DNA from 4 places in the Leisingera sp. MMG026 genome. Region 4 is predicted to be linked to each of the others. Evidence: riboswitches for the same ligand, from Rfam matches in the RefSeq annotation. Region 4 holds a riboswitch; each other region holds the start of a gene.

What was found. A riboswitch is a leader RNA that binds a small molecule or an ion and turns the genes downstream of it on or off. The one in region 4 is predicted to bind cobalamin.
Positions count from the first base shown of each region.
Region 1: it holds a riboswitch for cobalamin, as region 4 does, so the genes downstream of both, L1069_RS13350 (DUF1636 domain-containing protein) here and L1069_RS16715 (hypothetical protein) in region 4, are expected to answer to the same signal.
Region 2: it holds a riboswitch for cobalamin, as region 4 does, so the genes downstream of both, L1069_RS15470 (ABC transporter substrate-binding protein) here and L1069_RS16715 (hypothetical protein) in region 4, are expected to answer to the same signal.
Region 3: it holds a riboswitch for cobalamin, as region 4 does, so the genes downstream of both, L1069_RS13605 (aromatic ring-hydroxylating dioxygenase subunit alpha) here and L1069_RS16715 (hypothetical protein) in region 4, are expected to answer to the same signal.

Region 1 covers NZ_JAKFZM010000021.1:68,926-76,561, reverse strand. Annotated here, with positions in the region: gene cobG (precorrin-3B synthase) at 1-895, opposite strand, end outside; gene cobN (cobaltochelatase subunit CobN) at 892-4,137, opposite strand; gene cobW (cobalamin biosynthesis protein CobW) at 4,308-5,342, opposite strand; gene L1069_RS13350 (DUF1636 domain-containing protein) at 5,345-5,755, opposite strand; cobalamin riboswitch at 5,851-6,054, opposite strand; gene cobO (cob(I)yrinic acid a,c-diamide adenosyltransferase) at 6,105-6,740, shown strand; gene glpD (glycerol-3-phosphate dehydrogenase) at 6,846-7,636, opposite strand, start outside.
Region 2 covers NZ_JAKFZM010000027.1:54,710-62,345, forward strand. Annotated here, with positions in the region: gene L1069_RS15450 (aldehyde dehydrogenase family protein) at 1-930, shown strand, start outside; gene L1069_RS15455 (AMP-binding protein) at 927-2,423, shown strand; gene L1069_RS15460 (ABC transporter ATP-binding protein) at 2,612-3,373, opposite strand; gene L1069_RS15465 (iron chelate uptake ABC transporter family permease subunit) at 3,370-4,419, opposite strand; gene L1069_RS15470 (ABC transporter substrate-binding protein) at 4,416-5,426, opposite strand; cobalamin riboswitch at 5,568-5,761, opposite strand; gene L1069_RS15475 (DeoR/GlpR family DNA-binding transcription regulator) at 5,965-6,744, opposite strand; gene L1069_RS15480 (ABC transporter substrate-binding protein) at 6,928-7,636, shown strand, end outside.
Region 3 covers NZ_JAKFZM010000022.1:38,697-46,332, reverse strand. Annotated here, with positions in the region: gene L1069_RS13635 (hypothetical protein) at 1-202, shown strand, start outside; gene L1069_RS13630 (DUF6638 family protein) at 327-1,688, shown strand; gene L1069_RS13625 (hypothetical protein) at 1,689-1,955, shown strand; gene L1069_RS13620 (DUF1523 family protein) at 1,966-2,610, shown strand; gene L1069_RS13615 (TetR/AcrR family transcriptional regulator) at 2,684-3,235, opposite strand; gene L1069_RS13610 (dihydrofolate reductase family protein) at 3,239-3,775, opposite strand; cobalamin riboswitch at 4,048-4,250, shown strand; gene L1069_RS13605 (aromatic ring-hydroxylating dioxygenase subunit alpha) at 4,355-5,590, shown strand; gene L1069_RS13600 (hybrid-cluster NAD(P)-dependent oxidoreductase) at 5,595-6,680, shown strand; partial or broken gene L1069_RS13595 (ABC transporter substrate-binding protein) at 6,733-7,636, opposite strand, start outside.
Region 4 covers NZ_JAKFZM010000032.1:27,229-34,864, reverse strand. Annotated here, with positions in the region: gene L1069_RS16740 (5'-nucleotidase C-terminal domain-containing protein) at 1-176, opposite strand, end outside; gene nudC (NAD(+) diphosphatase) at 511-1,494, shown strand; gene L1069_RS16730 (SRPBCC family protein) at 1,552-2,019, shown strand; gene L1069_RS16725 (alpha/beta hydrolase) at 2,044-2,922, opposite strand; gene L1069_RS16720 (TetR/AcrR family transcriptional regulator) at 3,007-3,597, shown strand; cobalamin riboswitch at 3,616-3,838, shown strand; gene L1069_RS16715 (hypothetical protein) at 3,948-4,352, shown strand; gene L1069_RS16710 (protein-tyrosine phosphatase family protein) at 4,432-4,962, opposite strand; gene L1069_RS16705 (DNA polymerase III subunit gamma/tau) at 5,157-6,965, shown strand; gene L1069_RS16700 (YbaB/EbfC family nucleoid-associated protein) at 7,158-7,502, shown strand; gene L1069_RS16695 (GNAT family N-acetyltransferase) at 7,565-7,636, opposite strand, start outside.

The DNA.
Region 1 (7,636 bases), on a different contig from region 4:
CGGTGCAGGCGATGACTTGCAGGCGCGGATCCGTTGCATCCAGGATCAGGCCGGGCAGGGGCGGCAGGCTGGCGGCCCCTTCCACCAGCAGCGCGCGCCAGGGGGTCAGGCGGATTTCGCCGTGATCCGCAAGGTCTGCCAATGTGGCGGCGGGCATCTGGCCGAATTCCAAAGCGGCGAGTGTCCCCGCGGGGACAGCGCCCGGTTTTGCGGTGAATCCGGCCCCTGCCACCGGTGCGGCATGCGCCGCCGGCGGCCCGCGGCGCGCGATGAGACGGTGCATCCTGCCACGGCCTTCGGGCGCGCCGCCTTGTTTCAGAAACCAGCGGGCAAGGGCGAGGGCTTCGGGGGCGGCGGATTCACGTGTGACGGGCAGGCCGGTGCCGCAACCGTCGGCGCGCAGGATGAGGGCCCCGCCTGTGCGCTCAACGCGGATGTCGGCGGCGGTTTCCCGCAGGACCGGCGCCGCGCCGCAGTCGACAGCAAAGCCGAACTTGCCCGGCAGGGTGAGGTCTGCAGCGGCGGTCAGTGCGGCGCTGAGATCAGTGGCGATGGCGTGGGTGTCGTCGCCCGTTGCCCAAAAGGGGGCGAGGAGGACATTGCGGCGGGCTTCGGCGTTTGCATCCGGGTCGATCAGGCCAAGATCGCGCAAGGCTTCGATCAGCTCTGCGTGGGCGTCTTCGCGGATGCCGCGCATCTGCAGGTTGGCGCGGGCGGAAATGTCCAGCAGGCCGTTGCCGAATTCTTGCGAAAGTCTTGCCACACCGCGCGCCTGGGTTACGGACAGTTTACCAAGCGGTGCGCGCACCCGCACCACCAGCCCGTCGCCGGACATCATCGGCCGCAGCGCGCCGGGGCACCAGCCGTAGACCTTGGGTTCGGGCGCGCCGCTCATGCCGCGCCCTCCAGCTCTGCCATGATCGAGTTGCGCCGGGTGCTCCAGAGGCCTGCGTCGAACAGGGCGCGGAAGCGGTCGCGCATGGCGGCGAGGGCTTCGGGGTTTTCGCGCTCCATAAAGTCGACCAGATCATCGCGGCCCAGCGTTGCCTCGAAATAGAGGTCAAACAGATGCGGCTGCACCACCTGCGCCAAATGGGCAAAGGCCGCCATGTGGTCGAGAGTTGCCGCAACCTCTGCCGCACCGCGGAAACCGTGGTTCATCATCGAAGTGGCCCAGTCCGGGTTGGCGGCGCGGGCGCGGGTGACGCGGGCAATCTCTTCGCCCAAGCTGCGCGCCTGCGGCTTGTCCGGGCGGGTCGCGTCCATGTGGTAGAGAGCGGGCGCCTTCTGGCCGATGCGGGCCATTGCGGCGGCAAAGCCCGCCTCATGCGCGGCATAGTCCGAGGCCACCAGCAGGTCGGTTTCCGGCAGGTCCTGCAAATGCACAAAGCTGTCGGCGCCTTGCAGGCGGGTCTCCAGTGCCTCGCGGGCGTCGCTTATGGCGCCCTTGGCGTCGATGGCGTGGGAAGAGGCGTTGAGCCAGGCCTCGCCTGCGGCAGCGCGGGCCTCGTCGGTGTAGTCGTCCAGATGCGGGTTCATCGAAAGGCCGTACTGGCCCGGCTTGGGGCCGAAAACGCGCGGGGTTTCGGTGAGGTAGGGGTTGTCGGCCTGCGTCTCCTCGCGGCCCGCCAGCGCGGCGGCGGCACTTTCGAACATTTGCGCCAGCCCCGGGAACACGTCGCGGAACAACCCGGAGACCCGCAGGGTCACATCAATGCGGGGGCGGTTCAGCATTGAGAGCGGCAGCACCTCGAAGCCGGAGACGCGCTCGGAGTTTTCATCCCATTTCGGGGCGAGCCCTGCGAGGTGCAGGGCCATGGCGAATTCCTCGCCTGCGGTGCGCATGGTGGCGGAGCCCCAGAGGTCGATCACCAGCCCCTTGGGCCAGTCGCCGTGGTCCTGAAGGTGGCGGCGCAGCAGCTCTTCCGCCAGCTTGACCCCTTGTGCATGCGCCGCCCGCGACGGCACCGCCCGCGGGTCGGTGGTAAAGAGGTTGCGCCCCGTTGGGATCACGTCCGAGCGGCCCCGGAAGGGCGAGCCGGAGGGGCCGGGGGTGACGATCCGGCCATCAAGGGCGGTGATCAGCCCTGCGCGTTCTTCGGCGCCGCATTGGCCGGTGCCGAAGATATGCAGGCCCTCGCCGTACTGGCTTTCCTTGATGTCGCAAACAAAGGCGTCGATGCGGGTGATCGCCTCGGCGGGGGAGGTGCCGGGGGTGAGGCCAAGGTCAGCCTCGACGCCGGTGCCTTGCGCCTCGGCGCGGATGTCGCCGATCAGCCGGTCGCGGCGGGCCGGATCAAGGCCGTCGGCGGTGGAGTATTCATCCAGCAGGCTTTCGAGCCGGGCCATGCCCTCAGGCAGGGTGGTTTGTGCCAGTGGCGGGGGCAGGTGGCCGATGGTGACGGCGCCGATGCGGCGCTTGGCCTGGGCGGCCTCGCCGGGGTCGTTGACGATGAACGGGTAGGCGACAGGCAGCGGGCCGGTCAGAACCTCGGGCCAGCAGGCGCCGGAGAGGGCAACCGCCTTGCCTGGAAGCCATTCCAGCGTGCCATGGGCGCCGATGTGGACGAGCGCATCGGACTGGGAGCGCAGCCAGAGATAAAAGGCCACATAGGCGTGGCGCGGGGTGCGGTCGAGATCGTGATAATCATCGACGCGGGTCTTTACCTCGCCGCGTTCGGGCTGCAGCGCGATCAGGGCTTTGCCTGCGCGCAGGGCCTTGAAATGAAAGGCGCCGTTGCGGCAATCCGCGTCTTCTTCCGGGCTGCCCCAGGCCTCTGCCAGAGTGTTCTGCAGGTCTTGCGGCAGGGTGGCGAGGGCGGTTTTGTAGTCGTCCAGCGGGACGTTGAGTGTCTCATCCATCAGCCGCAGGCCGGTATTCTCTTGCGGCTCCACGGTATAGCCCTGGTCCCACAGCGTGCGCAGGATCTCGTCGCAGGAGGCCAGCGCGTCGAGGCCGACGGCATGGGCCAGGTTGTGGTCGCGGCCGGGGTATGTGGAGAGGATCAAGGCGAGGCGTTTGTCTGCATTCGGCAGATTGGCGAGGCGCAGCCAGCCCTCCACACGGTCCACGGCAGCCTTGATGCGGTCCGCATCGGCGCGGTGGGCAAAACGGGAATACTGCAGGTCCGGGTCTTTCCGGCCTGGTGATTTAAAGCTGACAACGCCTGCGAAGATGCGGCCGTCAACTTCGGGCAGCACGACATGCATTGCGAGGTCGGCAGGCGACAGACCCCGGTCGGCCCCGGCCCAGTCTTTCTTGCGGGCGGTGGAGAGGGCGACCTGGAACACCGGGCAGCCGGTGGTTGAAAGCGGCGAGGCGCTGCCGTCGGTGCCTTGGGCCGAAAACGCAGTGGCGTTGACGATTGCGGCAGGGTTCAGTTCGGGGAGCCTCTCGCGCAGCCAGTCTGCGGCGGCGGGGGCCTTGAGGCTGGCGGCAAAGAGACCATAGGCAGCATAGCCGCGGGCGCGCAGATCTGCGATCAGCGCATCCACCGGGGCGGTGTCGGCGGCGGTGAGGTAAGAACGGTAGAAGCTGACCAGAACCAGCGGTTTGTCAGGTGCCGGAAGGTTGGCCAGCACGCCTTTGGCTGGGTCGTAAAAGCCATGCTGCGGCATGGATTTGAGGCCCAGAACCGGGCCGGCATAAAGCCCTGCAGCGAGGGACAGCTGGGCCAGAGCGGCCTGTGCAGCAACGGCGCCGCCGGCGTCGCACAGCGCCTGAAGGCGGCGCAGGGTGGAGACCGGCAGGGTGGAAAGCTCATCCAGCCGGGCATCCTCGCGCCCGTCAGCAGGCAGGATCGCCAGGGCAATGCCCTTGCGGCGGGCGAGGTCCTGCAGGGTGGCAAGCCCGTAGGACCAATAGCTTTCGCCGCCGATTAGGCGGACCAGGATGCCCTTGGCGCCCTCCAGCGTCTGTTCTGCATAGACGTCAACCGAGAGCGGGTGTTTGAGCGCCACCAGATTGGCGACGCGCAAGGAGGGCAGCGCGCCGTCCGCGCGGTGCCATCCCGCCGCAAAAGCGCCGAGGTCGCTGTCGGAGAAGGACAGCACCACAAGATCGCCGGGCGTCTGCCCGAGATCCTGCGGGGTATCGGTCTCGTCAAGGCCGTGGCTTTCGCGGAAGACGACGTGCATGGGTCAGGCCCTTTCGGAAAGAAGAGCAGAGGGCAGTGCCCGGCCTCGGGAGGAAGCGAAGCGCCCCCCCGTCAAACCAAAGGTTTGCCTCCGGCAAAACGGGGAGGTCGGGCGCTGCCCGGCGTTGCCGCCGGGCGAAACCTTTAAAGTTTCGCCTTGGGGCATCAGCTTCAGGCCCCCAGTGCGGCGCGGATGGCCGGAGCGTCGATATCGTCATGCTCGGCGATGACCACCAGGGCGGTCTTGCGCGGCTGCGCGCCCCAGGGCTGATCGTATTGGGCGCGCAGGCGCTCGCCCACGGCCTGAACCAGCATCCGCATCGGTTTTCCTTCCACCGCGACATAGCCTTTGACGCGCAGGATGTTGCGCTCGCGGGCGAGTTTCACGATGGCATTCTGCAGCGCTTCGGGGTCGGAGACTTCGCCCATTTCGACAACGATGCTTTCAAAATCGTCATGCTCGTGGTCGTGGTGGCCGTCGTGGTGGCTGGGGCGGGCGTCCAGATCGTCTTCGGCAGCAGCACCCAGACCCAGGATGATGCGCGGATCGATGACGCCTTCGCTCATCGGCAGGATCGGCAGCTTGCGGGGTGCCTCGGCCTCGATCACGGCACGGGCCTTCTCGACGCCTGCGTCGCCGGCCAGATCGGCCTTGGACAACAGCACGATGTCAGCGCAGGAGATCTGATCCTCGAAGACTTCGCTGAGCGGGGTTTCGTGGTCGATGCTGTCATCCGCCTCGCGCTGGGCCTGCACGGCGTCCAGATCGGGGGCGAACTGGCCTTTGGCGACCGCCTCGGCGTCCGCCAGGGCAATTACGCCGTCGACGGTGATGCGGGAGCGGATGGCGGGCCAGTCAAACGCTTTCAAGAGCGGTTTCGGCAGGGCTAGGCCGGAGGTCTCAATCACGATATGGTCGGGTTTTTCGGGCAGGGCCATCAGCTGTTCGATGGTGGGGATGAAGTCATCGGCCACGGTGCAGCAGATGCAGCCGTTGGCCAGCTCCATGATGTTTTCCGCCGGGCAGTTGTCATCGGCGCAGGATTTCAGGATGTCGCCGTCCACGCCGGCAGTGCCGAATTCGTTCACCACCACGGCCAGGCGCTTACCCTGCGGGTTCTGCATCAGGTGGCGGATCAGCGTGGTCTTGCCTGCGCCCAGAAAACCGGTGATGACGGTGACGGGGATCTTGTTGAGATCGCTCATGATTACTCCTCGGAGAAGAACTTGGCCGGCGGGATGCGGGCAACGGATTGTTTGCGGAAGGTCTGCGGGCGCTGGCGCCACGGCACGACGCCATCAGCGGTGCCGGCATAAGCCGCAGCACCTTCCAGAATTTCGGGGACATGCTGGTCCGGGTCGAGGTCGCCGTAGACATAAGTCCAGCGTTCTTCGCCGCCGATCAGCGCAACAGCGCAGCCGCGCTTGCACGACGACAGGCATTCGACGCCACGCAGACGGACGCCTTCGGGCATTCCGGCTTCTTCCAAGGCTGCATGCAGGATGGCGCCGGGGCGTGCTGCCTCGGGGTCGGCGCCCTCGCGGCGGCAGGTGAGGCAAACGGTCAGGGTGACCGGTCCCGGGGTGCTGGCAGATTGGCCTGCCATGTCGTCAGCCATTGGCGCGTCTCCTGTCGCGGCAGGGCGTGCGGGATGGCCGAAAAGGGGCCAGTCGTGCGAGCCCCTTACCCGGTCGCAGAACACCCCGTCTGCCCGTTGATCTCTCCTTCGCTGGCAGGTCTCCCGGCTTGCGGATGCCAAGGCGTGCGCCTTGCCGGCCATCCTGCCTTCCCGGGGATCACCCAGTGGCATGGCGGCCTCATCCGGTCACGGTCGCGGGGGCGGCTGTGCTTCGGCCCGAAAGCCTTCACATTCCCTCTTCGCCTGTTTTCACAGGAACCAGCTGAACCCCCTTGCGCTATCGTGCCCTTCTTTGTCAAGACATGGGTCAAACAGCTGGAGAGCCCCAATGAGCGAAAAGTCTGAAACCGGCATCTCAGAAGAAGAAGCCGCCCGTCATACGTCCAAGATGGCCAAGAAAAAGGCCGCGCGCGACCGGATGATGAAGACCAAGGAGGGCGAAAAGGGCCTGATTATCGTCCACACCGGGCCGGGCAAGGGCAAATCTTCGTCGGGGTTCGGGATGATCATGCGCTGCATCGCGCATGGGATGCCGTCCGCTGTGGTGCAGTTCATTAAGGGCGCCTGGCAGACCGGCGAGCGGACATTGATCGAGGAGAATTTCAGCGATCGGTGCCAGTTCTACGCAATGGGCGAAGGCTTTACCTGGGAGACCCAGGACAAGGCCCGCGACATTGCCGCCGCGCAGAAGGGCTGGGAAAAGGCCAAGGAGATGATTCTGGATGAGCGCAACACCATGGTGCTGCTGGACGAGATCAACATTGCGCTGCGCTATGACTATCTGGACCTCGAAGAAGTGCTGGAGTTCCTGGTGGAGCAGAAGCCGCCGATGACTCATGTGGTGCTGACCGGGCGCAACGCCAAGGAAGAGCTGATCGAGATTGCCGATCTGGTGACCGAGATGGGGCAGGTCAAACACCCGTTCCGCGCCGGTGTGAAGGCGCAGAAGGGCGTGGAGTTTTAAGACGCTTTCAGAATGTCCCGCCCGGCCGATAGGCCGGGCCGCGCCAACCCGCCCCCACGGGGCGGCGCGATTGCGCCTCCCTTCGGGTTGGCCCGTCCCTTAGCTCTAAGCCGCCAGCCTGGCGGCTTTCTTGCTGATATAGGCATCCACTGCCGCGCGCTGCGCCTTGTCCAGCCGCAGGCCCAGCTTGGTGCGCCGCCACAGGTAGTCGTCGCCTGACCGCACCCATTCGCGGGCTATCGCCCAGTCGAGTTCCTGCGCGGTGATGGTTGCGCCAAAATCCCGCCCCAGATCACCGGCGGATTTGGCGTCCCCGAGCACGTCCCAGGCTTCGGTGCCGTAAGCGCGGATCATCCGGGCGGTCCAATAGGGCGTCAGGAACGGATAGTCTGCCGCCAGTTTCGTTTTCAGCGTCTCAACATCCGCCACTGCAAAATCACCACCGGGCAGGGCCACGCCTGCGGTCCAGTCAGACGGCACTTGCGGGAACACATCGCCGATTTTCGCCAGCGCGGCCTCGGCCAGCTTGCGGTAGGTGGTGATCTTGCCGCCAAAGACATTCAGCAGCGGCGCCTGCGCGCGGTCCAGCGTCAGCACATATTCGCGGGTGGCCGCAGTGGCCGAGCTGGCGCCGTCGTCATAGAGCGGGCGCACGCCGGAATAGGTCCAGACGATGTCTTCGCGGCTGAGCGGCTGTTCGAAGTATTGCGATGCGAAATCAACCAGATAGTCCTGCTCGGCCTCGGTGCAGTGCGGTTTGGTTTCCGGATCGGGATGGTCGGCGTCCGTTGTGCCGATCAGGGTGAAATCCGTCTCGTATGGAATCGCAAAGATGATCCGCCCGTCGGTGCCCTGGAAAAAGTAGCAGCAGCCATGGTCGAACAATTTCGGCACCA
Region 2 (7,636 bases), on a different contig from region 4:
TTCGCCAAGCTCGGGCTGGACCCGGATCTGGTGCAGATGATCCCCGCGCCCGGCTCCAAGGCCAAGACCCAAGCGCTGATGGAGGCCGCCGACCGGGTGATCTGCACCGGCAGCCAGAACAACGTCCACCGCGCCCAATCCTGCGGCACCCCTGCTGTCGCCGTGGGGGCAGGCAATGTACCCGTGATCGTGGACGAGACCGCCGATCTGTCCGGCGCCGCAGCAAAGATCACAGCCTCCAAGACGTTCGACAACGCCACCTCCTGCTCCTCAGAGAACTCGGTTGTGGTGGTGGACGCTGTTTACGACCGGTTTATCGCCGCATTGGCCAAGGAAGGCGGCGCGCTGATCCCCGAGGCTGACGCAGACGGCATCATTGCCAGGCTCTGGCCGGACGGCCACTTGAACCGCGACGTCATTGCACAGGACGCGGACAAAATGCTGGCTGCGCTGGACATGGGCGGAAAAGTCCCCGCAGGCACCAAATTCCTGGCGGTGGAAACCAAGGGCATCGGCCCGGATCACCCGCTGTCCGGCGAAAAGCTGAGCCGCATCCTGGCGGTCTTCCGTGCCAAGGATTTCGCGGATGCCAAAGCCATCGCCGCCCGTATTCTGGATCATCAGGGCGGCGGCCATTCCATCGGCATCCACACTGCCAAGGACGAACGTGCCGTTGAGCTGGGCCGCGAAATGCCGGCCTGCCGGGTGATCGTCAATCAGGCCCATACGTTTGCCACCGGCGGCGCCTTCACCAATGGGATGCCGTTTTCGCTGTCGATGGGATGCGGCAGCTGGGGCGGCAATTCGATCGACACCAACCTCCATTGGCGGCATTTCGTGCAAACCACCAAGATCGTGCGCGAAACCGCACCTCGCGAACCGGCATTGGACGACATCTTTGCCAGCTATTGGGCGGAGGCGGGACAATGATGGAACCGCCCAAAGGAACCATTCGCGACTGGCTGAACAAACGCGCCGAGGACGGCGGCACCGGTTTTGTCTTCCCCGATGGCGCGCCGGATCTCAGCTGGCAAGAACTGCACAACACGGCTGAGGCCATCGCCCGTTCGCTGACCGCGATGGGCATCGCCAAGGGCGAGAGCATCGCGATCCTGCATCCAAACGGGCGCGAGGCGCTCGAATGCCTGTTCGGTGTGCTCTACGGCGGCTTCCGCGCCACTATGATCAATCTGGTCGCGGGCAACAGTGCCGTCGCCTACGCGCTGCAGCACAGCGGCGCCCGTTTTGCCTTTGTGCATGACAGCCAGACCGGGCTGTTCGCGCAGGCTGCCGACCTGTCCATCCTCTCCCCATTGGACAGGCAGGCAGTAGCTGGCGGTTCACCGGCAGAGCTGCACCCGCTCTCTGCCGGTGATCACGCTTTGCTGATGTATACCTCCGGCACCACCGGGCAGCCCAAGGGGGTGGTGCACAGCCACGCCAGCCTGCTGGCCGGCGGCTGGACCACAGCCATCGCGCATGAGCTGACACCGCAGGACCGCGGTCTGTGCGTGCTGCCGGTCTACCACATCAACGGGTTGTGCGTGACGGTGATGGGCACGCTGATTTCCGGCGGCTCGCTGGCCATGTGCGAGCGTTTCTCCGCCAGCCGCTTCTGGGCGCATGCGGGCTGGTCCAAGGCCACGTGGTTTTCGGTGGTGCCGACCATCATATCGCATCTGCTGCACTCAGAGCTTGATCCCGTTGACAGCACCAGGGCACGCCTGCGCTTTGGCCGTTCCGCGTCCTCGGCGCTGGCTCCGGACGTGCAGCGTGCGTTTGAAGACCGGTTCGGCATTCCCATCATCGAAACCATGGGCCTGACGGAAACCGCCGCGCAGATCCTGTCCAATCCGCTGCCTCCGGGCACCCGCAAGATCGGCTCCCCCGGTGTCGGCTATGGCAACGGCATCGCCATCCTGGATGCAAACCAGCAGCCGGTAACCGATGGCACCGAGGGTGAACTGGCCGTACGCGGCCCCAACGTGATGCTGGAATACCTGAACAACCCGGAGGCCACGGCGGACACCTTCACCCCGGACGGCTGGCTGCGGACCGGTGATCTGGGCCGCATCGACGGAGACGGCTATGTCTTTGTCACCGGCCGCCTGAAAGAGCTGATCATCAAAGGCGGCGAAAACATCGCCCCGCGCGAGATTGACGAGGCGCTTTATTCACACCCCGACGTGATCGAGGCCGCCGCTTTTGCCCGCCCCTGCAAAAGCTACGGTGAAACGGTCGAGGCCGCGGTTAAAATCCGCGACGGCTCCTCCCTGACACCGCTGGAGCTGATCGAAATCTGCCAGTCCGTACTGGGCCGGTTCAAATCGCCAGACGAAATCCACATCCTGCCGGACCTGCCCAAAGGGCCGTCAGGGAAGATCCAGCGCAACAAAATCCTTGGGGAGATCACCAACAGCTGAACTCCCCAGGAACCCTCGCCCGCAAAATTGTAAGAAGGTCAGCTTTTCTGCCTCAATGTTTCGCGCGCGAAACATCCGGTCAGCAGTGCTGACCGGTTCGCCGCGCGGCAGCGCGGCGCCGGGCCCAACGGGTGCGGGGTCTCCGTCAGGAGATCCGGCAACGGGCGGGAGTGCAGCATCGCAGCCGCTCACGCCAGATGAAAGGACAGGAACGGTTCTGCCCCGTCTGCGTCACGGATCCAGCGGGCCTTGATCCCGAAAATTTCCGATACCGTATCCGGGTTCAGTGCTTTCTGCGGTGTGCCCAGCGCCACCAGGCGTCCGCCCGACAGCACCGCCACCCGGTCGCACATCAGCGCCTGATTCAGATCGTGCAGTGCCACGACGGTGGTCACCTTCAAGTTCCGGATGCAATTCAGGATCGACAGCTGGTGATGAATATCCAAGTGGTTTGTCGGCTCGTCCAGCAGCAGCAGTCCGGGCCGCTGCGCAAGTGCGCGGGCGATGTGCAGCCGCTGCCGTTCGCCGCCGGACAATGTGGCCCATTCGCGGCTGGAAAACCCCTCCATTTCCACCGTCTTCAGCGCGTTTTCCACATGCAGGCTGTCTTCGCTGCTCCAGGGTCTCAACGCTGACAGCCAGGGCGTCCGCCCCAGTTCCACCACCGACCGTGCGGTAATGCGCTCGGCGGTATCAGACTGCTGCTCAACAATCGCGGTCCGCTGGGCGACCTCTCTGCGCGTCAGCTGCGCCAAGGGTTTTTCCGCCAGCAGAACCTCGCCATGCGACGGGCGTGCCAATCCCGCCAGAAGCCGCATCAGCGTGGACTTCCCGGACCCGTTCGGACCGACCAGCGCCAGGGTCTCTCCCGGCTGAACCGTCAATGAGACATCAGACAGCAGCAGCTTGCCGCGGATGGAGTAAGACAGGCTGCGGGCTTCGATCTTCATCGCGCAGCCCTATTCCCGCGTACCAGGATCACCGCAAAGGACGGCGCCCCGATCAGGGCGGTGACAACGCCAATGGGCAGCACCTGGCCCGGAATGATGATGCGCGACACTATGTCGGCGCCAATCAGGAACACCGCGCCGGTCAGCGCCGCTGTCGGCATCAGCCTGCGGTGGCCGGGGCCAACCAGGAAGCGTGCCGCATGGGGAATGACCAGGCCGACAAAGCCGATGGAGCCAACGATGGACACCATCACCGCTGTGGTCAGCGCGGTGGCAAAGATCAGGATAACTTGCACCCGCCGCACCGGAATACCCAGCGAGGCCGCTGAATCGGTGCCAAAGGTAAAGGCATCCAGCGCCCGCGCATGGAACCGGCAGACGACCCAGCCCGCCAGCGCCAGCGGCACTGCCAGCCACACATCCGGCCAGCGCACCCCGCCCATATTGCCCATCAGCCAGAACATGATGCCGCGGGCCTGATCGGCGTTGGCGGACTTTGCGATGATAAAAGCAGTCAGCGCGTTGAACAGCTGCGAGCCTGCGATGCCCGCCAGCACGATCTGCGCTGCCGCAGCGCGGCTGCCGCCTGCTCCGGCGGCCCGGGCCAGAACAGCAACAAAGCCAAAGGCCAGCAGCGCGCCGTTAAAAGCGCCAAAGGACAACGACAGCGCACCGCCGCCAAGCCCTGCAATGGTCACCGCAACCGCCCCGGTCGAGGCGCCGGCGGAAATGCCCAGGATATAGGGATCCGCCAGCGCATTGCGCAGCAGGGCCTGCAGCACCACGCCCGCCACCGCCAGCGCCGCCCCGCAGGCCCCCGCCACCAGCGCCCGCGGCAGCCGGTAACTCCAGACAATGCCTTGATCTATCGGATCAACCGGCAGCCCTGCCCCGGCCAGTTTATTGGCCAGAACAGACAGGACAAGGTCAGGCGCAAGCGCGGTTTCCCCGATCATTGCGCCTGCCAGAACCGCTGCAACCAGCACCGGCAAGGCCAGGCACGCGCCCTTGACGCCCTGCCATGTGATTGCAGCGGCTGCACTCACTGGCTGGTGCCGATCACGCTGAGTTCAGCAGCCAGATCCTCCAGCGCCGGAATGGCACGGATGGTGGCATCCATCGCCTGGGCGTCCATCACAACGATGCGGTTGTTTTTGACTGCATCCATCTGGCTCGCCACCGGATCATTGCGCAGGAAGTCCAGCTTTTTCTCGAAGTCATCCGCGGCAAAGCGGCGGCGGTCCATACGGGCAATCACAATCACCGTCGGATTGGCCTTGGCGATGGTCTCCCAGCCGACCGTCGGCCATTCCTCGTCGGTCTCAATAACATTGCGCAGCCCCAGCTGCTGCATCATGTAGCCCGGCGCGCCCTTCTCGCCTGCCACAAACGGATCGCTTTCCATTTCCGGCGAAGAGAACCAGAACACAGCGGAAGCATCTTCCAGTGCGACCTTCTGCGCCTTGGCAACAGCTGCCGCCTCGCGGGCCTTATATTCGGCGACCAGCTCGGCGCCCTTATCGGCTTCGCCAAAGATCGCCGCCAGTTCCTCGATCCCCTGGTACAAGCTGCCGGTGGTGAACATCTGCGTGCGGGTGCCGTCGCCGCCGGTCGTGTTGTCCTTGCCGACGCAATCGGCGGGCATCACATAGGTCGGGATGCCCAGATCATGAAACTGCTCGCGCTTGGCAACAACACCTTCGGGGCCGACGTGCCATTCGTACTGCGCCGCCACCAGGCCGGGGCGTTTGGCCACGACGCTTTCAAAGCTCGGATCGTTGTCGGCCAGGCGTTCCACCTTGGCATTCAGGTCTGCGTATTCGGGCAGCACGTCATTGAACCAGACCGAGGTGCCCAGCACCTTATCGCCCAGCCCCAGCGCGTAAAGCACTTCGGTCGCCGCCTGGCCAACCGTCACCGAAGACGCTGCCGGCGCCTTGAATGTGACCGACTGGCCGCAGTTTTCAATGGTCAGCGGAAAGGTTTCGCTGGCCGCCGCAGCCTGTGCGGCAGCGATGAAGGAAAGGCCGATCAGGCCGGAACGCAAAAACATGATATTCGATCTCCATGTGTCAATGACCGGAGAACGGGTGAAAGGGCATTGACCGGTAAGGCTGAGGGTCTGCCCCCCGCTTGCGGCACCGGAAAACGGCGGCGCATCTTACCGGCAACCTCCCCGGACAACCCCGCCCGGTGTCTTTCGGTTTTCACCGGCAGGTCTCCTGACTGGCGGGTCAATGACTGTGCCGTCTTCCCGGACCGTTTTGGCCCAGTGACGTCATGGCACAGCTCTCGCCGCCTACAGTTGCGGGGGCAGTTCCGTTTGGCGCCGGCAGGCACCGCGGATTCCCTCTTAGCCCTTTCGGGACCGGTAAAGCGCGGGTAGCCCATCCCTTTCGCTGCGGCAAGAAAAAGTTACTTTGCAGCAGAAATTCTGCGAACCGGGCACAGCAGGCAGCCTATGGACGACGGTTTCCCAAGCCACGGCCAGATGGAAAATTCCAGCACAAGCTGCTCCAGGGATGGGACACCCATCGGCCGCAGCCGCAAAAGCGTGGCTGCAAACTGTCCTGAACCATATCGCAGCTCCGTTACTCGACCACGATCAGATCGGTATCCATCGCCTTGAGCATGTCCTTGACGGCCTGCGGCGGCTGCGCGTCCGTATAGAAGACTTCGAATTTGGTATCCTTGCCGACCGACACCGGCGCGCGCTTGTTGAACTTGTCATGATCGGCCACAACAATCCGGACCTGCGCATTGGCCGCCGCGACACGGGCCAGATTTGCCTCTTCGAGATCATGCAGCATGAAGCCCTGTTCGGCATTGATCGCCCCGGCCGAAAAAATGGCAAACTGCACGTTCAGCCGCCGCACCAGATCCAGCGCCTCGGCCCCGAAGGCACCGCCGTCATGCGGGCGCAGCTCGCCGCCCGCCAGAAACACCCGGTTGTTATTGCGCGAGGCAAGCGCATGGGCCACCAGCACGGAATTGGTCACCACAAAGAGGTTTGACCGCTGCCGCAGCTCCTGCGCCACATAAGCGGTGGTGGAACCGACGTCCAAAAAGACCGAATCCCCGTCGCTGATGGTCTTGGCCACCTCGATGGCCAGACGCTGCTTTTCTGAGGCGTGGGTATCCATCCGGTTTTGCAGCGGCAGCTCGTTCACATCTTCAATCAGATGCACCCCGCCGTGCACCTTGCGGACCGCTTGGGCATCCTCCAGCGTGCGGATGTTTCGCCGGATGGTTTCATTCGACACGCCCAGCCTGCCGGCCAGATAGCTGACCCGGCAGGACCCCCCCGCCTGCTGCAGCGCCCGCAGGATTTCCTCTTCACGCTGGTTGGTGGTCTTGCGGCTTTTGGTCATTGGGCCTCCTGTTGCGTTGCTACGTCAGAAAGCCACAAAAAACAACACATGAGCCGTTGATGCGGCGCTGACAGCCTCAAAACGCCTAATTTTTGAGGTTAATGTGGCTTATTGTGGTTTTTTATTGACTGACAGACACAACCGCCGCACCATCATAGCAGGCGACGCCAAGAATCGCACAAAATGCCACATATCAGGGAAGTCCTTATGCTGAGAAACTTCAACGCTTTGGGAGCCGTGGCGCTGACAGCCGCCGTTTCCGCTTCATCCGCCTGGGCCGCCGAGTCCTCCGACCCCATCAAACTGACCCTGCACGACTGGTCCGGCCAGTTGATCAACACCAAGATCATGGGCAGCATCCTGCAGGAAGCAGGATATAACGTCGAATATGTCCAGGCAGACTATATCGCACAGTTTGCCGGGCTGAAGACCGGCGATTTGCATCTGGCGATGGAAATCTGGGAAACCACCGGGCGCGAGGCGCTGGACGACGCAACCGCCTCGGGCAAAGTTGTCAATGCCGGCGAAACCGGGCTGATGGCGATCGAGGAATGGTGGTACCCCGCCTATATGAAAGACCGCTGCCCCGGCCTGCCCGACTGGCAGGCGCTGAAGGACTGCGCCGAGGAATTCGCAACGGCGGAAACCTCTCCCTACGGGCGCTATGTCGGCGGCCCGGTCACCTGGGGCGGTTTTGACGAAGAACGCGTCGAGGCGCTGGAGCTGGAATTTGAAGTGGTCCACGCGGGCACCGATGCTGCGCTGTTTGCCGAACTGGAATCCGCCTATCAGCGCCAGGACCCGATTGTCCTGTGGGTATATGTGCCGCATTGGGCTCCGGCCAAATACGACGGTGAATTCGTGGAATTCCCGCCCTATTCCGCGGAATGCT
Region 3 (7,636 bases), on a different contig from region 4:
CCGGTATGGTGCGTTATGTGACAAGCAAAGGGCCGGACAAAATTCAGACGAAAAGTGGACCAAAGAGTTTGACAAAGACGCTAAAGAGCGCTGCGAGCTTGAGGGCAAGCTGAACGACTCTTTTAATGACGATGATGCATTTCGTATTTGTATTGATGCTGCGTTTGTTCCAATGAACACTTTGCTGAGGACGAAGATTTAATGCGGTTGACGTCTTTCTCCGCGGCGAAGCCGCGACGCGCCCGACCCGCCCCCCAGGGCGGGCGCGTTCCGCACCCACCCTCGGGCCGGGCGCATCGCTTGTGTGATACGGATAGGAGGACAGCATGAAACGCCTCATCCAGCATGGCCTGATGTTCGGCAATCTCTTCCATGTGGCCTCGCCCGCGCTGGTGGAGCGCTACAATCGCGCGCTGAAGCATCTGACCGGCAAGACCACGCAGCTCACCGATTTCCACGTCGATATCTCGGGCTACTCACCAGAAATCGGAGATGAGCTGGGGGATGATCACTATCTGAACCATGCGGGCGTAAACCGGCAGTTCATTCTGCTGTCCACCGAGCAGAAGCGCTGCCCGCTGCTTCACGTGAAATTCTCCACCAGCCGGGACATTCTGCGCCGGTTTATCGAGGTCAATGAACGCCAGCTGTTTGCGCTGACGGCGACGGATGCGGTGGCAGGCGAGCTGGTGAATTCGGTGTTTGAGGTGCCCTCTCCGGCCAAGCTGTTCGACATCCGGCAGGTGCGGATCGAGGCGGATACCACCAAGGGTACCCTGCGCCATGCGGATCATCTGGCGGAGCTGGTGGAGCGGTTCAAAACGCATGAGGATGCCTGGTTTGACGATGCGCTGATCGGGGAGATGATTGCGACGGCGGAGAAGACCGGCGATGTGACCCGCAATCCGGTGCATCTGGAACATGAGGTCTTTGAGCAGTCGAACTTCTGGACTGCGCATTTCGGCGGGCTTTATGTGTTTCAGGACGTTGAGCACCCGGCGGTGATTGCCAGCGGAGCGAAGCCCGAGGACGTGCCGCTGGCCCGCGTGTTTGATCTGAGCGAGCGCAATGCGATTGCCAAGTTTCTGGAACTGAACGGGCTGGCAGAGCCGGTGATCCGGTCGCGCGGCGTCGATGGCGCGGCGATCCTGCGGCAGAAAATGGGGTTCCTGGCGGTGAGCGTGCTGACCGGGAAGGGCCGGGACCTCACTGGCCTGTCGCGGTCGGACCTGCGGCGGATGGCGGCGCGGCATGCGGATGAGCTGCCGGCGGAGTTCGAGGGGCTGGCGGCGCTGGTGCGCTGGGCCGAGGGGGGCGGCAAATGGCCGAAGATCCGCTCGGACCATCCGGCCTATTTCTATTCCCTGCGGGCGTCGGACACGGCCCAGCGTGACTTGGTGAATATGCTGCTGGCGGAGCTGTGCCCGCATGACTTCCGGCAGATGTTCATCTGCCACAAGGAAGAATTCTACCGCCAGTACCGGGGCTGGCCGGAGACGAAAAAGGCCTATGCGGCTGAGTTCCTGGCGCGGGAGTATGCGGTGGACAAGGCCGGCGCGCGCGCCGCGCTGTTCGGGCATGAGCCGGATATGCAGGGCCGTCTGCCCAAGCTGCCGCGAGTGCAGCGCAAGGGGATGGTCGATCGGGTCGGCCCCTGGGGCGCGGTCAGCCGGGTAAGGGACCGCTGAATGTTCGGTTTTTTTCGCCTGATCCTGATCTTGCTGGTGGTGCTGACCGTGGCCTATGGCACGGTGTCGCTTTATTCGCGTGAGGTGCGGCGGGCGAAACTGAAACGCCGCTGGAAAGAGAAGGGGTTGACCGGCGACCGCTCCGCCTTCATCCAGCGGGGGCTGAAACAATACGACCGCTCGTTCCGGCGCAAGCTGATCCTGCTGGTCTATATCATTCCACTGGGGGCGCTGGCGTTTCTGGTCTATGTCATTAACTTCATGTGAGGTGCAGCAGATGCGTTTCATCAAATGGGCTTTCCTGATCACCATCTGGGTGCTGTTCGGGGCCTTTCTGCATTATACGCTGCCGCAGTACGATGTGGTGCGGATCGTCAATACCTACGAGGAGCGGCAGGAGCTGAACGACTGGACGAGGGTTTTCTGGTCGCAGCCGGATGACCAGTCGGCGGAGCTGATCAACCGCGATGTGCAGTTCATCCAGGCGGTGCGCCCCAATGGCCGCAATATCGTGTACCGGAATGAGGATACCGGCTGGAATTGGCCGCCCTATTTCAAGTTCGATACGGCCAATCTGTATACGGATGCCAATGACAGTATCTCAACCAAGGCGAACCCGGAATGGGTGGCGGTGATGCACTACGGCTGGCGCAATGAATTCCTGTCGGTCTTTCCCAACGCGGTGACGATCAACCCGGTTGCGGGACCGGAGGACAAGCCAACCAACTGGTTCACGATCATTGTTCTGGTGCTTCTGGCGGCGGTATTCTGGGCCGTCTATGTGCGCTGGCGCCGCTTCCGCCGGGCGCGGATCGATCCGATGGTCGAGAATGTCGAAGACAGCCTGTATGCCGCCGGCGATGCGCTTGCCGAGCGCAGGGGGCGGTTCCGGCGCTGGCTGGACAGCTGGAAGTCGAAGTGACGAGAGGGGCCGCGGACCGGGCGGCTCTGAAACATGCAAACGGATGCGCGGGCCTGAACGGGCCCGCTTTTTTTTACTCGATACGGTCGAGGACCCAGTCCAGCGCCGGGGTGAAATCGCCAGCCGAAAGCGCCCCGCGTGGTGCCGCGGCGGCAGCAAAGGCGAAACCGTGTGTGTAATCCACCAGCAGGCAGAGAATGGTGCGGGCCTCTGCGCCAGATAGGTCTGCGGCGGTGATTTCCGCCTCGATCAGCCGGGTCAGCCCGGTCAGGGAGGGGCCGATCTGGGCCGGGTTTTCCAGGATGCACTTTGCAAGCTCCGGATGCTTGGTCACCTGGGCGCAATAGCGGGTCATCAGATCGCGCAGCCGCAGTTTGGGCGTTGCCGCTTCTGACGGGGTGTCTGAACCTGCAAACGCAATGGCGACGAGGGATGCAATCATCTCGTCCTTGGTTCCGGCGTGATGGGCAACGGCCATCGGGGTGACGCCAAGCGCCTTTGCCAGTGCTTTGAATGTGAGGGCCTTGCTGCCGCCCTCATCGAGCAGCTGCAGGGCCGTTTTCAGCACATCATCCTTGCTGAGGGTCCGGCTGCCCCTGGGCGGGCGGCCCATGCGCGGGGGCATTGGTCAGGCTACCCGGAACGTGGTCTGGACCATGCCGGTGGGCAGGATGCGGGAGCTTGCCGCCTGGAGGTCGATGTCCCGGTCCAGGCTGCCGAACAGCGGAATGCCGCTGCCGATCAGAATCGGGACCGTTGTGATGGTCAGATCGGCGATAAGCCCCTGGCGCAGGAAGGACTGCACCATCCGTCCGCCGTCGATATAGGCGCGGGTCCAGCCCTCTTCTTGCAGCTCCTGCATAAGGTCTGCGGGCGCGGCGGTGCTGAGGCGCACCTTGTCCTTCAGCTCCTCGGGAATGTCCTGTTCGGTCAGGCTGCTGCTGAGGACCACAACAGGTTTGCTGTAGGGCCATTGGCCGAACCCGAGCAGGGTGCGGAACGATCCGGTTCCCATGACCAGCCCGTCGACGCTGTCCATGAAGGCGGCAAAGCCGCCATCGTCATCTTCGGCAACAGGCTGTTTGTGCAGCCAATCCAGAGAATGGTCCTGGCGGGCCACAAAGCCGTCGAGGCTGGTGGCGATGAAGACGTGGCCGGTGGTCATCGGGTTCTCCTGTGCATGCGTTTAATTATACAGCATATAATTAAGCGCATGCCGCGTTCCAAGGGGCTGGCGCAAGATTCACTGCGTGCGAATCGATTCGGTGGGATCAGCCGCGGGTAACCGCATGAAAGATAAGCGCTTGCCGCAAACGGGCTGGCGGATGCCGGTTTGAGTTTCTGGACATCCCTGTCCCGCCCGGCGCGGCAAACCTGCATGTCTTATTCCGGTTTCGCCGGGTCGGTTTTGTTTCCGATGGCGGGAAATTTTTCGGGCAATACCGCAGATAGCAAGGTGCCGTCCTTCGGGGCGGAGAATTGGGAAGCTGGTGAAACTCCGGCACTGCCCCCGCAACGGTGACCCCGGGCAAGGCATGGCAAACAACCACTGAAGCCAATGGCTTCGGGAAGGTGCCAGGCCCCGCCGCCAAAGCGGCCCCGGGACAGTCCGGAAACCAGCCTTGCCATGAAAACGTCAACCGCGGACGGCGGCGGGGCGGTTGCGGCGCGTGTCCGCAATCCCTTTGCCTATGCCTGCACCCAAGCCAACACGCCGCGGGGATGCGGCAGAGGAGAGAAGCAGATGCTTCACGACAGCGAAATTCTGGCCAAGCTGATGGCGCGGCAGAAAAACTATTCTCTGGAACAGGCGTTCTACACCGATCCGGGTGTTTTGGATCTGGACATGCGGCAGATCTTCTACCGCGAGTGGCTGTTTGCCATTCCCGCCTGCGAAGTGCCGAAACCGGGCAATTATGTGACCCATCAGGTGGGGGCCTATAACGTCATTATCGTGCGCGGCACTGATGGCGAAGTGCGTGCTTTCCACAACGCCTGCCGCCACCGCGGTTCGGTTGTGTGCAAGGCGAAAAAGGGCAATTCGCCCAAGCTGGTCTGCCCTTACCACCAGTGGACCTACGAGCTGGACGGCAAACTGCTGTGGGCGCGTGACATGGGGCCGGATTTCGATGCCTCGAAACACGGGCTGAAGCCGGTGCATTGCCGCGACCTGGCCGGGCTGATCTACATCTGCCTGGCGGATGAGGCGCCGGACTTCGACGCCTTCGCCGACGTCGCCCGCCCCTACCTGGAGCCGCATGATCTGGGCAATGCCAAGGTGGCCTTTGAAAGCTCGATCATCGAGAACGGCAACTGGAAGCTGGTCTGGGAGAACAACCGCGAGTGCTACCACTGCGGCGGCAACCACCCGTCGCTGTGCCGGACCTTCCCCGAGGACCCTTCGGTCACTGGCGTAGAGGGCGGCGAGACCCCGCCGCATCTGCAAAAGCACTTTGACCGGATTGAAGCGGCAGGTTGCCCGGCGCAGTTCCGCATGGATGCGCGCGGCCAGCACCGGCTGGCGCGGATGCCGCTGAATGAGGGCGCGGAAAGCTACACCATGGACGGCAAGGCGGCAGTGGCCAAGCCGCTGGGCCGGGTGCCCTTTGCTGATGCCGGCACGCTGCTGAAGTTCCACTATCCGACCACCTGGAACCACTTCCTGCCGGATCACTCCCTCGTGTTCCGGGTCACTCCGATCAGCCCGACCGAAACCGAAGTCACTACCAAATGGCTGGTGCACAAGGATGCGGTCGAGGGCCAGGATTACGACATCAAGCGCCTGACCGAGGTCTGGATGGCGACCAATGACGAGGATCGCATTGTGGTCGAAGACAACCAGCAAGGCATCAACTCCCCCGCCTATGAACCCGGTCCCTATTCCGAGGTGCAGGAAAGCGGCGTCATCCAGTTCTCCAACTGGTATGCTGAACACCTGACCCGCGCGCTGACCGGCCGCCATCTGATTGCGGCGGAGTAAGATTATGGGATTGCAGGCCAATTTTGAGACATTGGACGAAACCCTGGCGTGGAAGGACGACGAGATGCTGGAATGCGTCTCGGTTGTTCCGGAAGCGCCGAACACCGCCACCTTCAGCTTCCGCGCGCCGTCGGGCGCGTGGTTCAAGTACCAGCCGGGCCAGTTCCTGACGCTGGAGCTGCCGGTGCCGGAAGGGACAGTCTGGCGCACCTACACCATCAGCTCGTCGCCCTCGCGGCCCTTGTCGATCTCGGTAACGGTCAAGGCCCAGGGCGACAGCATCGGCACCCGCTGGATGCTGGACCATCTGCGCCCCGGCAGGATCCTGCGCGCCTCCGGCCCGGCAGGGGTGTTCACCCTGCCAAAGCGCCCGAATGGCAAGTTTCTGTTCATCTCCGCAGGCTCGGGCATCACACCCAGCCTGTCGATGACCCAGTATCTGTTCGACCGCGGCCAGTCGCCCGACATCTGCTTTATCAACTGCGCCAAACGCCCCAGCGAGATCATCGCCCGCCAGCAGCTGGAAAGCATGGCGTCGCGGCTGCCGGGGCTGAAGCTGAACCTGGTGGTGGAAGAGGACGACCCTTATCAGGTCTGGACCGGCTACCGCGGCCAGCTGAACCAGATCATGCTGGGCCTTATCGCGCAGGATTACCTGGAGCGCGAGGTCTATTGCTGCGGGCCGGAACCCTTCATGCAGGCGGTGCGCGACATGCTCAACGGCCTGGGCTTTGACATGGAGAACTACAACCAGGAGAGCTTTGGCGCGCCGGTTGAAACAGCCGCTGATGTGCCCGAGATCGACGATGTGGTGCCGGAGGAAACTGCTGCCGCCGAGATCAGCTTTGCGGCTTCCGGTGTTATGGCAACCTGCACCGAAACAGATACGGTGCTGGCGGTGGCCAAGGCCTCGGGTCTCAACATTCCGTCGGGCTGCACCTTCGGAATCTGCGGCACCTGCAAGGTCAAGAAAACCGCAGGCGAGGTGCATATGGTCCACAACGGCGGCATTTCGGAGGAAGACGTGGAGGCCGGTTTCATCCTGGCCTGCTGCTCCAACCCGATTGGCCGGGTTGAGGTCGATATCTGATGAAAACGGGCGCGCGCCGGATCTGGTGCGCGCCCTTGTTTTCGGGGCCTGATCAGGCTTCCAGTGCCAGCTTGTGCACATGGATTTCGTTGATCGGATGGCTCTCGGCGCCGATAACTCCGGGGCGGGCGTGGCGGTAGAGCGAGCGCCAGTAGGGCTGGATCACGGTGCCGTCGTCGCGCATGAACTGCTCGATCTTTTCCATGTGGCCGCGGCGGACATCGGCGTCGGCAATGGCCGAGGCGGCCTCCAGCATGGTATCGAACTCGGCGCTGGCAAGGCCGGTTTCATTCCAGGCCACCCCGGTTTTATAGGCCAGTGTCAGCACCTGCACCCCCAGCGGCCGGTGGCCCCAGTCGGTGGAGCTGAACGGGTATTTGTCCCAGTCGTTCCAGAAGGTGTTGCCGGGCAGAACCGTGCGTTTGACCTTGAGGCCTGCGTCGCGCATCTGTGCTGCCAGCGCATCGGTGGTATTGCGTCGCCAGTCGTCGTCGATTGAGTACAGCTCATGCTCGAAGTCGAGCATCCCGGCCTCCTCCATCAATTGGCGGGCGGCTTGCGGGTCGCGCACCGGGGCGCCGATATCGGCGTATTCCGGGTGGATCGGGCAGACGTGGTGGTTTTCCGCCAGGGTGCCGCGGCCGTCATAGCCAAGTTCCAGCAGCACCGCGTTGTCGCAGGCCAGCGCCAGGGCGCGGCGGACGCGGGAATCGGCATAGGGCTGCGCGCCATCGACCTCGGCGTCGCGGTTGGTGCGCAGCACCAGCGTGTTGGCCGAGATCGACTCGCTCACGTTCCAGCCGATGGAGGTGAAGATATCGACGTATTCCCCCACAGTTTCATAGACCATGTCGATTTCTTCGGCCTCGGCGGCTGACAGATGCGTGGAGCCGTCGGTGCCGAAGTCAACAAACTCGATCCGGTCCAGATGGGCGCCTTCGCCCCACCATTCGTGG
Region 4 (7,636 bases):
GCCTCAGCCCGTGCGCGGTTGATCAAGGTGGCAGCGCGGGACAGGCCGATGGCCCCGTCCGGGCGGTCGGCATAATAATCATGGCTCAGCAGATTGCAGTGCAGGTCCGTAGTGGCCAGCACGTGCAGCAGCCCGGTGGTGGTCCGGGAGTGCGAGGCGCGCGCCCCGCTTGTCATGTCCGATATTCCGCTGACACCGCCTGCTGCTGCTCCTTCCCGCACCGTTTGGTGCCGTTCTTGGTTTGCGGCTATTTGAATCAGCGTTTTAACGATTTGCAAAGAACCCTTTTTATTGCATTTGATTTTTTCCTGCTGCCGAGGCTTCAAACGGGCCGGCACGCCCTGTCCAGCAGTGAAAAGCCGCAATTCCCGCCCGGCAGGTGTGGCGGTGCAGTGACAGCCAAGCGCAGATCGCTGCCGATTGCTGGAAACGCCTGCGGCACACTGCCATGGATGGCGCTATTTCATCCATGGCACCCGAAAAACCGCAGCCAGCCAAAGGAGAGCCGCAATGAAACACGCAGAACAAGTGACTTTCGGCGGCGGCGGGCTGGAGCGGGCGGCCCATCTGCGCTTGGATACCGCTGCGCTGGAAGCGGCCTGGAACAGCGCGGAGGCGCAGGTGCTGCTGATGTGGCGCGGCAAGCCGCTGACCCGGCGCGAAAGGGATGCGGATCTGCCCTGCGGGCTGGGCTGGACCGATCCGGTGCATCCGCTGGCCGCTGACTGCAAGGATGCCGCATTGTTTCTTGGCCTGGCACCTGGCGGTGCGCCGTGTTTTGCCTGCGATATCAGCGGCTGGCAGCCCGAAGGCCTGGATCAGGAGGCGCTCAGCAGTTTTGCCGATGCCAGCGAGCAGCAGCACCCTGATCTGCCCGCGTCCCATGCCTTTGCCGAGCTGCGCCGGGTGATGACCTGCCTCACACCGCTGGAGGCGGAACTGGCCACCACCGCCAAGGCGCTGCTGGCCTGGCACCGCAGCCACCGGTTTTGCGCAGCTTGCGGCGCGCCCAGCGATTTGGCGCAGGCCGGCTGGCAGCGCATCTGCCCCGCCTGCAAGGCACCGCATTTCCCGCGCACCGACCCGGTGGTGATCATGCTGATCACCCATGGCGATGCTGTGCTGATGGGCCGTTCGCCCGGCTGGCCCGAGGGGATGTATTCGCTGCTCGCAGGATTTGTCGAACCGGGTGAGACGCTGGAAGCAGCCGTGCGCCGCGAAACATTTGAAGAAACCGGCGTGCAGGTCGGGCCGGTCAGCTACCTGTCCAGCCAGCCTTGGGCCTTTCCGATGTCGCTGATGTTCGGCTGCGCGGGCGAGGCGCTGAGCACGGACATCACCATCGACCCGGCTGAGATCGAAGACGCGCTGTGGGTCAGCCGCCAGGAGATGATGACGGTCTTTGCAGGCGAACACCCGGTTCTAAAGCCGTCACGTCAGGGAGCAATTGCGCATTTTCTGCTCCGAAACTGGCTTGCGGACACGCTGGACTAAAGCGCATATTGCAAAAAACAGCGCGGCAGCACGGCGGCGCAACTGAAGCAGGCGAGCATGGAATTTCAAAGCAAAGAAGATATCGAAGCCCCGATTGCCGACGTCTTTGGCGCGATCTCCGATTTCAGCCTGCTGGAGCGCTCGGCCCTGCGGCGCGGCATCGACGTAGAGCGGACTGGCGATACCGCGCATCCTGAAAACGGCCTGGCCTGGGATATCGGCTTTCGGTTTCGCGGCAAACAGCGCGACATCCGGCTGACACTGGCGTCTTATACCCCGGTCACCGGGTTGGCGCTGACCGGCAGCGGCAGCGGCCTGGACGGCCAACTGGAGATCGAGCTGCTGGCGCTGTCGCCGCGGCGGACCCGGATGTCGGTGCAATTGAAACTGGCGCCCACCACCCTGACCGGCCGGCTGCTGGTGCAATCGCTGAAACTGGCCCGCAGCAACCTCACCCGCCGGTTCAAGCTGCGGCTGGCCGACTATGCCCGGATCACCGAAGAACGGCTGAACCGCTCCGCCTGACTCCAAGGTTTGGGGGAAGCCGTGCTATTGCGGCGGCAGCAGCCGCGGCCACAGGTCGGCGTTGGCGCGGGCAAAGGCGCCCAGATGGCCAATCTTCTGCACGCCCGCCTCCTGCGGCACCAGCACCGTCCGGCACTGCGGCACATCGCCAAAGACGTCCCCCAGCCGCCAAACGGCCGCAGGCGGCACAACGTCGTCATCCGCCATCGCATACAGATCCACCGGCACGCCGGCGTCTGCCCATTTGGGCCGCGGCAAGGCCGAGCCGGTTTCCGGCAGGTAGCTGCCCGGCGTGGTGCACCAGCGCCGCCACTGCCAGTACACCCCGGCGGGCAAATCGGCCCCGAACCCCACCGCGCGCCCGGGCAGATACCCCAAGGCACGGACCAATGGCGGCACATGGCCGAACCAGAAAGCCAGCGCCAGCGCGCGGTAGGGCCAGGGATGATCGTGGTGATGCACCAAGCCGCCCGCAACCACGATCATGCGGGCGACGTCCTTCAGGCCATCCTGCAGGGGCATCAGCATTGCCCCCAGCGAATGGCCGATCACCCACAACGGCACGCCCGCATAGTGCCGTTGCAGTTCGGCCCGGGCAGCCGGCTGATCTTCCAGCGCCCATTGAGCCATTGTCGCATCGGAACGGCGCGGATGGCCCCGCGCCGAGTCTCCGAAATCCCGGTAGTCATAGGTCAGGCAGGCCACCTGCTGCTCTGCTGCCAGCCAGCGTGCGAAATGCCGGTAATAGCGCTGCGGCACCCCGGTTGCGCCATTCAGCACCACTGCTGCCCGCGCCTGCCCCGCCGGGTGGTACAGCCGCCCAGCCAGCAAGTGGGTGCCGGATGCAAACTGCAGTTCTTCCTCGCGGATAACCGCGGTATGTCCTGCGCTTTTATCCAGCATGGCAACCTCCTGAGTCGATTGGCCTAGACCGATTGGTCCAATCCATCTCTGGACCAATCGGTCCAATGCTGTCAAGCTGCCGCCATGAATGACGTGACGACAGCCAAGGCGGGCGGAACCAGCCCGCCCCCGACCCGCGAGCGGCTGATCCGCGCCGCTGCCGGCCTGTTCCGCAACAAGGGCTACAGCGGCACCGGACTGGCGGAATTACTGGCAGAGGCGGGGGCGCCCAAGGGCTCGCTCTACCACCATTTCCCCAGTGGCAAATCCGACCTGGCCCTGGCCGCGGCGGACTGGGCGTCAGGGCAGATGCTGCTGCTGATCGAGGCGTCTTTCACCCCGGCGCCCACCTTCCGGGAGGGGGCCAAGACGGTTTGCTACAAACTGGCGAAACTGTTTGACAAGCAAGGAAAATGGAGCGGCTGCCCGGTCTCTGCCACCCTGTTCGAAGGGCCGGAGAACGAGGCGTTCCACCAGCACGCCGCGCATCTGTTCGAGGGCTGGATTACTGAAACCACCCGCCACGCCCGCCGCCTGGGCCTGCCCGAACCTGAGGCCCGCGCGGCGGCGGAGAATTTCTATATCCTGCTGCAGGGCGGCTGGCAGCTGGCACGGGTGCGGCGGGACTCGGACTTGATCCGCGGGCTGTATTTGCAGATGCAGAAAAACGATTGACGACTCAGGCGTCCTGCCGCTACCGCTTGTGGCGATGGTTCCCGAGCCACAGAATCTTGTGTCCGGGATGAAAAGGGAACACGGTACGGCCCGCGCAAGCTGGCCAAGTCCGAGACTGCCCCCGCAACTGTAAGCGGCGAGCGACCCCGATAGAGCCACTGGCCCTCAATACGAGGCCGGGAAGGATCGGGAAAGCGACGACCCGCAAGTCAGGAGACCTGCCATCGGACGTGTAACTCGAACCCGGGCGGGGTGTCCGGACAGGGTCTGATGGCTGCGGCGGCTGTGATCCGTCTTTCATCCGGTCTCTTGTCCCCCAAACCCCCGTGCCACGCGCGGAGGGCGCAGATATGATGTGGACCGACAAGACGCATTTCTATGCGGCAACAGATTGCAAGTATTTGGGGCGCCCCTGCCCCGCGGCAGAGCGGATGATCGCCAAACTGGCCGAAGCGATGACCAAGGCCAAGCCGCTGACCCAGGAGGATTTTGAGATCACCGGCACCACCGCGCTGGACGGCTGCCCGCGCAACTGCCCGGCGCAGTTTGCCGCCAGCCATGACCGGATCCGGCTGTATTGCGGCGTCGGTGAAGAGGCGCCGCGCGAGGGGCTTGACCGCTTTGCCGATGCCATCCTCAGCCGCGACGGTACCGGTTTTGCCGCGTCCAAGCTGGACACCCGCCCCTGCGCGCTGATGGAGGCGCTGCCGAAAACCGCCGAAGCACGGCAGGCGGAACAGATGCTGGCGCTTTAGTTGAATACCTGAAGAGTGCTGTCCGGCTTATCGGCCGGGCGGTGCAGTATCTCATTGCGGTGCGCCTCTGGCGGCTGCTCTACGGTGAACAGGCCCAGTGCAATTGGTCCTTGGTTTCCACCGCACAGGGCCGTACCGCCCGCAGCCGGGCCAGCGCCTGCGCCGGGGCTTCGCCGCATTCGATCATCAGCCGCAGCACCGCCATGCCGGACCGCCCGCAGCCGCCCCTGCAATGCACCAGCACCCGGCCGCCGCCGCCCAGTGCTTGCCGTGCAGACCGGCTGGCCGCCGTCCATTTCGCCGCCACAGCGGGCGGCGGCACCTGGAAATCCGGCACCGGCAGATGCAGCCAGCGGCAGGCCATGCTTTGAATATCAATCCCCAGCCGCGGCACATCTGCGGCTGCGTGCTCGGCCTCGGTGGTCATTGAGATGACCAGACCCGGTTGCCACTGATAGATCTGGATCAGGTCATTGCGGTAATCGCCTCCCGCACCGGGCAGCGGGCATAGCGCCAGAATACCGCCGCCTGCTGACAGCGCGTGGATGGTCAGGCCTGCCGGCGCCGCGCCGTCCGGCGCCGCAGGTTCCGGTATATCCTCAGTTCGCATACCGCCTCCTTAGCCGCTGCGTTCCTGCATTTCCCCCGCAGTCCCCTGCCTTTGCAGCCTAGCGGTTAAGCAGGCAATCCCAAAGCTCTTTTGCGGCCCCGGACCAGCCCAACGGCGGTGGACGAACGGGCTGCGCTTCAATACCCTGCGCGCAACGCGGAGCACCCCGCATCCCGAATCCGGCACGAGACATCATGAACGATACCCCCAGCGGCACCTCCGGCGCATCCGGCCAATCCCAATACCAGGTTCTGGCCCGCAAGTACCGGCCCGAAACCTTTGCCGATCTGGTGGGGCAGGACGCCATGGTGCGGACGCTGAAAAACGCCTTTGCCGCTGACCGGATTGCCCAGGCTTTTATTATGACCGGCATCCGCGGCACCGGTAAAACCACCACTGCGCGGATCATCGCCAAGGGCATGAACTGCATCGGTGCAGACGGCCAGGGCGGCCCCACCACCGATCCGTGCGGCCAATGCGAGCATTGCACCGCGATCATGGAAGGCCGCCATGTCGACGTGATGGAGATGGACGCGGCCTCGCGCACCGGCGTGAATGACATCCGCGAGATCATCGACAGCGTGCAGTACCGCGCCGCCTCGGCCCGCTACAAGATCTACATTATCGACGAAGTCCACATGCTGTCGACCAGCGCCTTCAACGCGCTGCTGAAGACGCTGGAGGAACCGCCCGCGCATGTGAAGTTCATCTTTGCCACGACTGAGATCCGCAAGGTGCCGGTGACCGTGCTGTCGCGCTGCCAGCGGTTTGATTTGCGCCGGATCGAGCCGGAGGTGATGATTGCGCTCTTGCGGAAGATCGCCACCGCCGAGGGCGCCGAAATTGCCGAAGACGCGCTGGCGTTGATCACCCGCGCCGCCGAAGGTTCCGCCCGCGACGCTACCTCGCTGCTGGATCAGGCGATTTCCCATGGCGCCGGTGAAACCTCTGCCGATCAGGTCCGCGCCATGCTGGGTCTGGCCGACCGCGGCCGGGTGCTGGACCTGATGGACATGATCCTGCGCGGCGATGCGGCGGCCGCGCTCACTGAACTCAGCGGCCAGTATGCCGAAGGCGCCGACCCGCTGGCGGTATTGCGCGATCTGGCCGAGATCACCCATTGGGTCTCGGTGGTGAAAATCACGCCGGATGCGGCGGAAGACCCCACCGTCAGCCCGGATGAACGTGCCCGCGGCAAGGCGATGGCGGATGCGCTGGCGATGCGCGTCCTTACCCGGATGTGGCAGATGCTGCTGAAGGCGCTGGAGGAAGTCGCCGCGGCACCAAACGCTATGATGGCCGCCGAGATGGCGGTGATCCGCCTGACCCATGTGGCCGACCTGCCCAGCCCCGAAGAACTGATCCGCAAGCTGAAGGACACCCCGCCTCCGCCGCCGAATGGCCCCGGCGGCGGTGCGCCGATGCAGGGCATGGGCGCTCCGGCTTTAGGCGGCAGCGGCGGCGCTTCCGGTCATGGCGGCCAAACTGGTCCCGCAGGCGGCGCGCCAGTGGCACATGGCGGCGGCGGCACTATGGCGGCACTGGCGCCGCAGGTCAGCTCAGCACTGGCGCGCTATCCGTCCTTTGAACATGTGGTCGAGCTGATCCGCACCAATCGCGACGTGAAATTGCTGGTCGAGGTCGAGGGCGGCGTGCGTCTGGTCTCCTACCAGCCGGGACGGATCGAATTCACCCCGTCCTCGCAAGCGCCGCGCGACCTGGCGGCCCGGCTTGGCACGGCGCTGCAGAACTGGACCGGTGCGCGCTGGGTGGTGTCGATCGCGCCGGACGGCGACGCGGCCACGATTGCCGAGGTCCGCGATGCCGCCGAGAACGCCCTGCGTGAGAAAGCCGCCGCGCATCCGCTGGTGCAGGCGGTGCTGGAAAGCTTTCCCAAGGCAAAGATCAAACGCATCCGCACGGCGCAGGAGCTGGCCGCCGAAGTCGCCGCCGAGGCCCTGCCCGAGGTGGAGGATGAATGGGACCCGTTCGAGGACGGGTGACAAAAGTGACCCCGGGCATCGCCTGACCTTGGGTGGCCGCGATGGCGCTTTCCTTGGGGGAAGGTCAGGCGCTGCCCGGCCTGCCAGCCGGGCGGAAGGGTGTTAAACTCCGGCACCGAGGCAATCCTCCCCTTGTTTCACGCCCTCGCGGCCCGTATCTGTGCCCCGAACCGGAATCTCAGGAGATGACAGATGCTCAAAGGCCTCGGCGGCCTTGGCGATATGGCCAAGATGATGAAATCGGCACAGGAACTGCAGGGCAAAATGGCCCAGATGCAGGAAGAGCTGCACAATGTAATGGTGACGGGCGAGGCCGGCGCCGGCCTGGTCAAAGCGACCGCGTCCGCCAAGGGCGACCTCAAAGGCCTGGACATCGATCCGTCGATCTTCAATGGCGACGACAAGGAAGTGGTCGAGGACCTGATCCTGGCCGCGATTAAGGACGCCCAGGCCAAGGCCGCGGAAAAGGCGCAGGAAGAGATGGCCAAGCTGACCGAAAGCATGGGTCTGCCCAAGGACATCAAGCTGCCGTTCTAAGCGCTGCCAGCGATGCCAATCTAAAGGCGGCCCGTCAGGAGCCGCCTTTTTCTTTGCCTTGTTCAAGCTGTTTCCAACCGGAATTTCAGAAAACGCTGCCCCTCATACAGCACTTCATCGGTTTGCACCGCGCC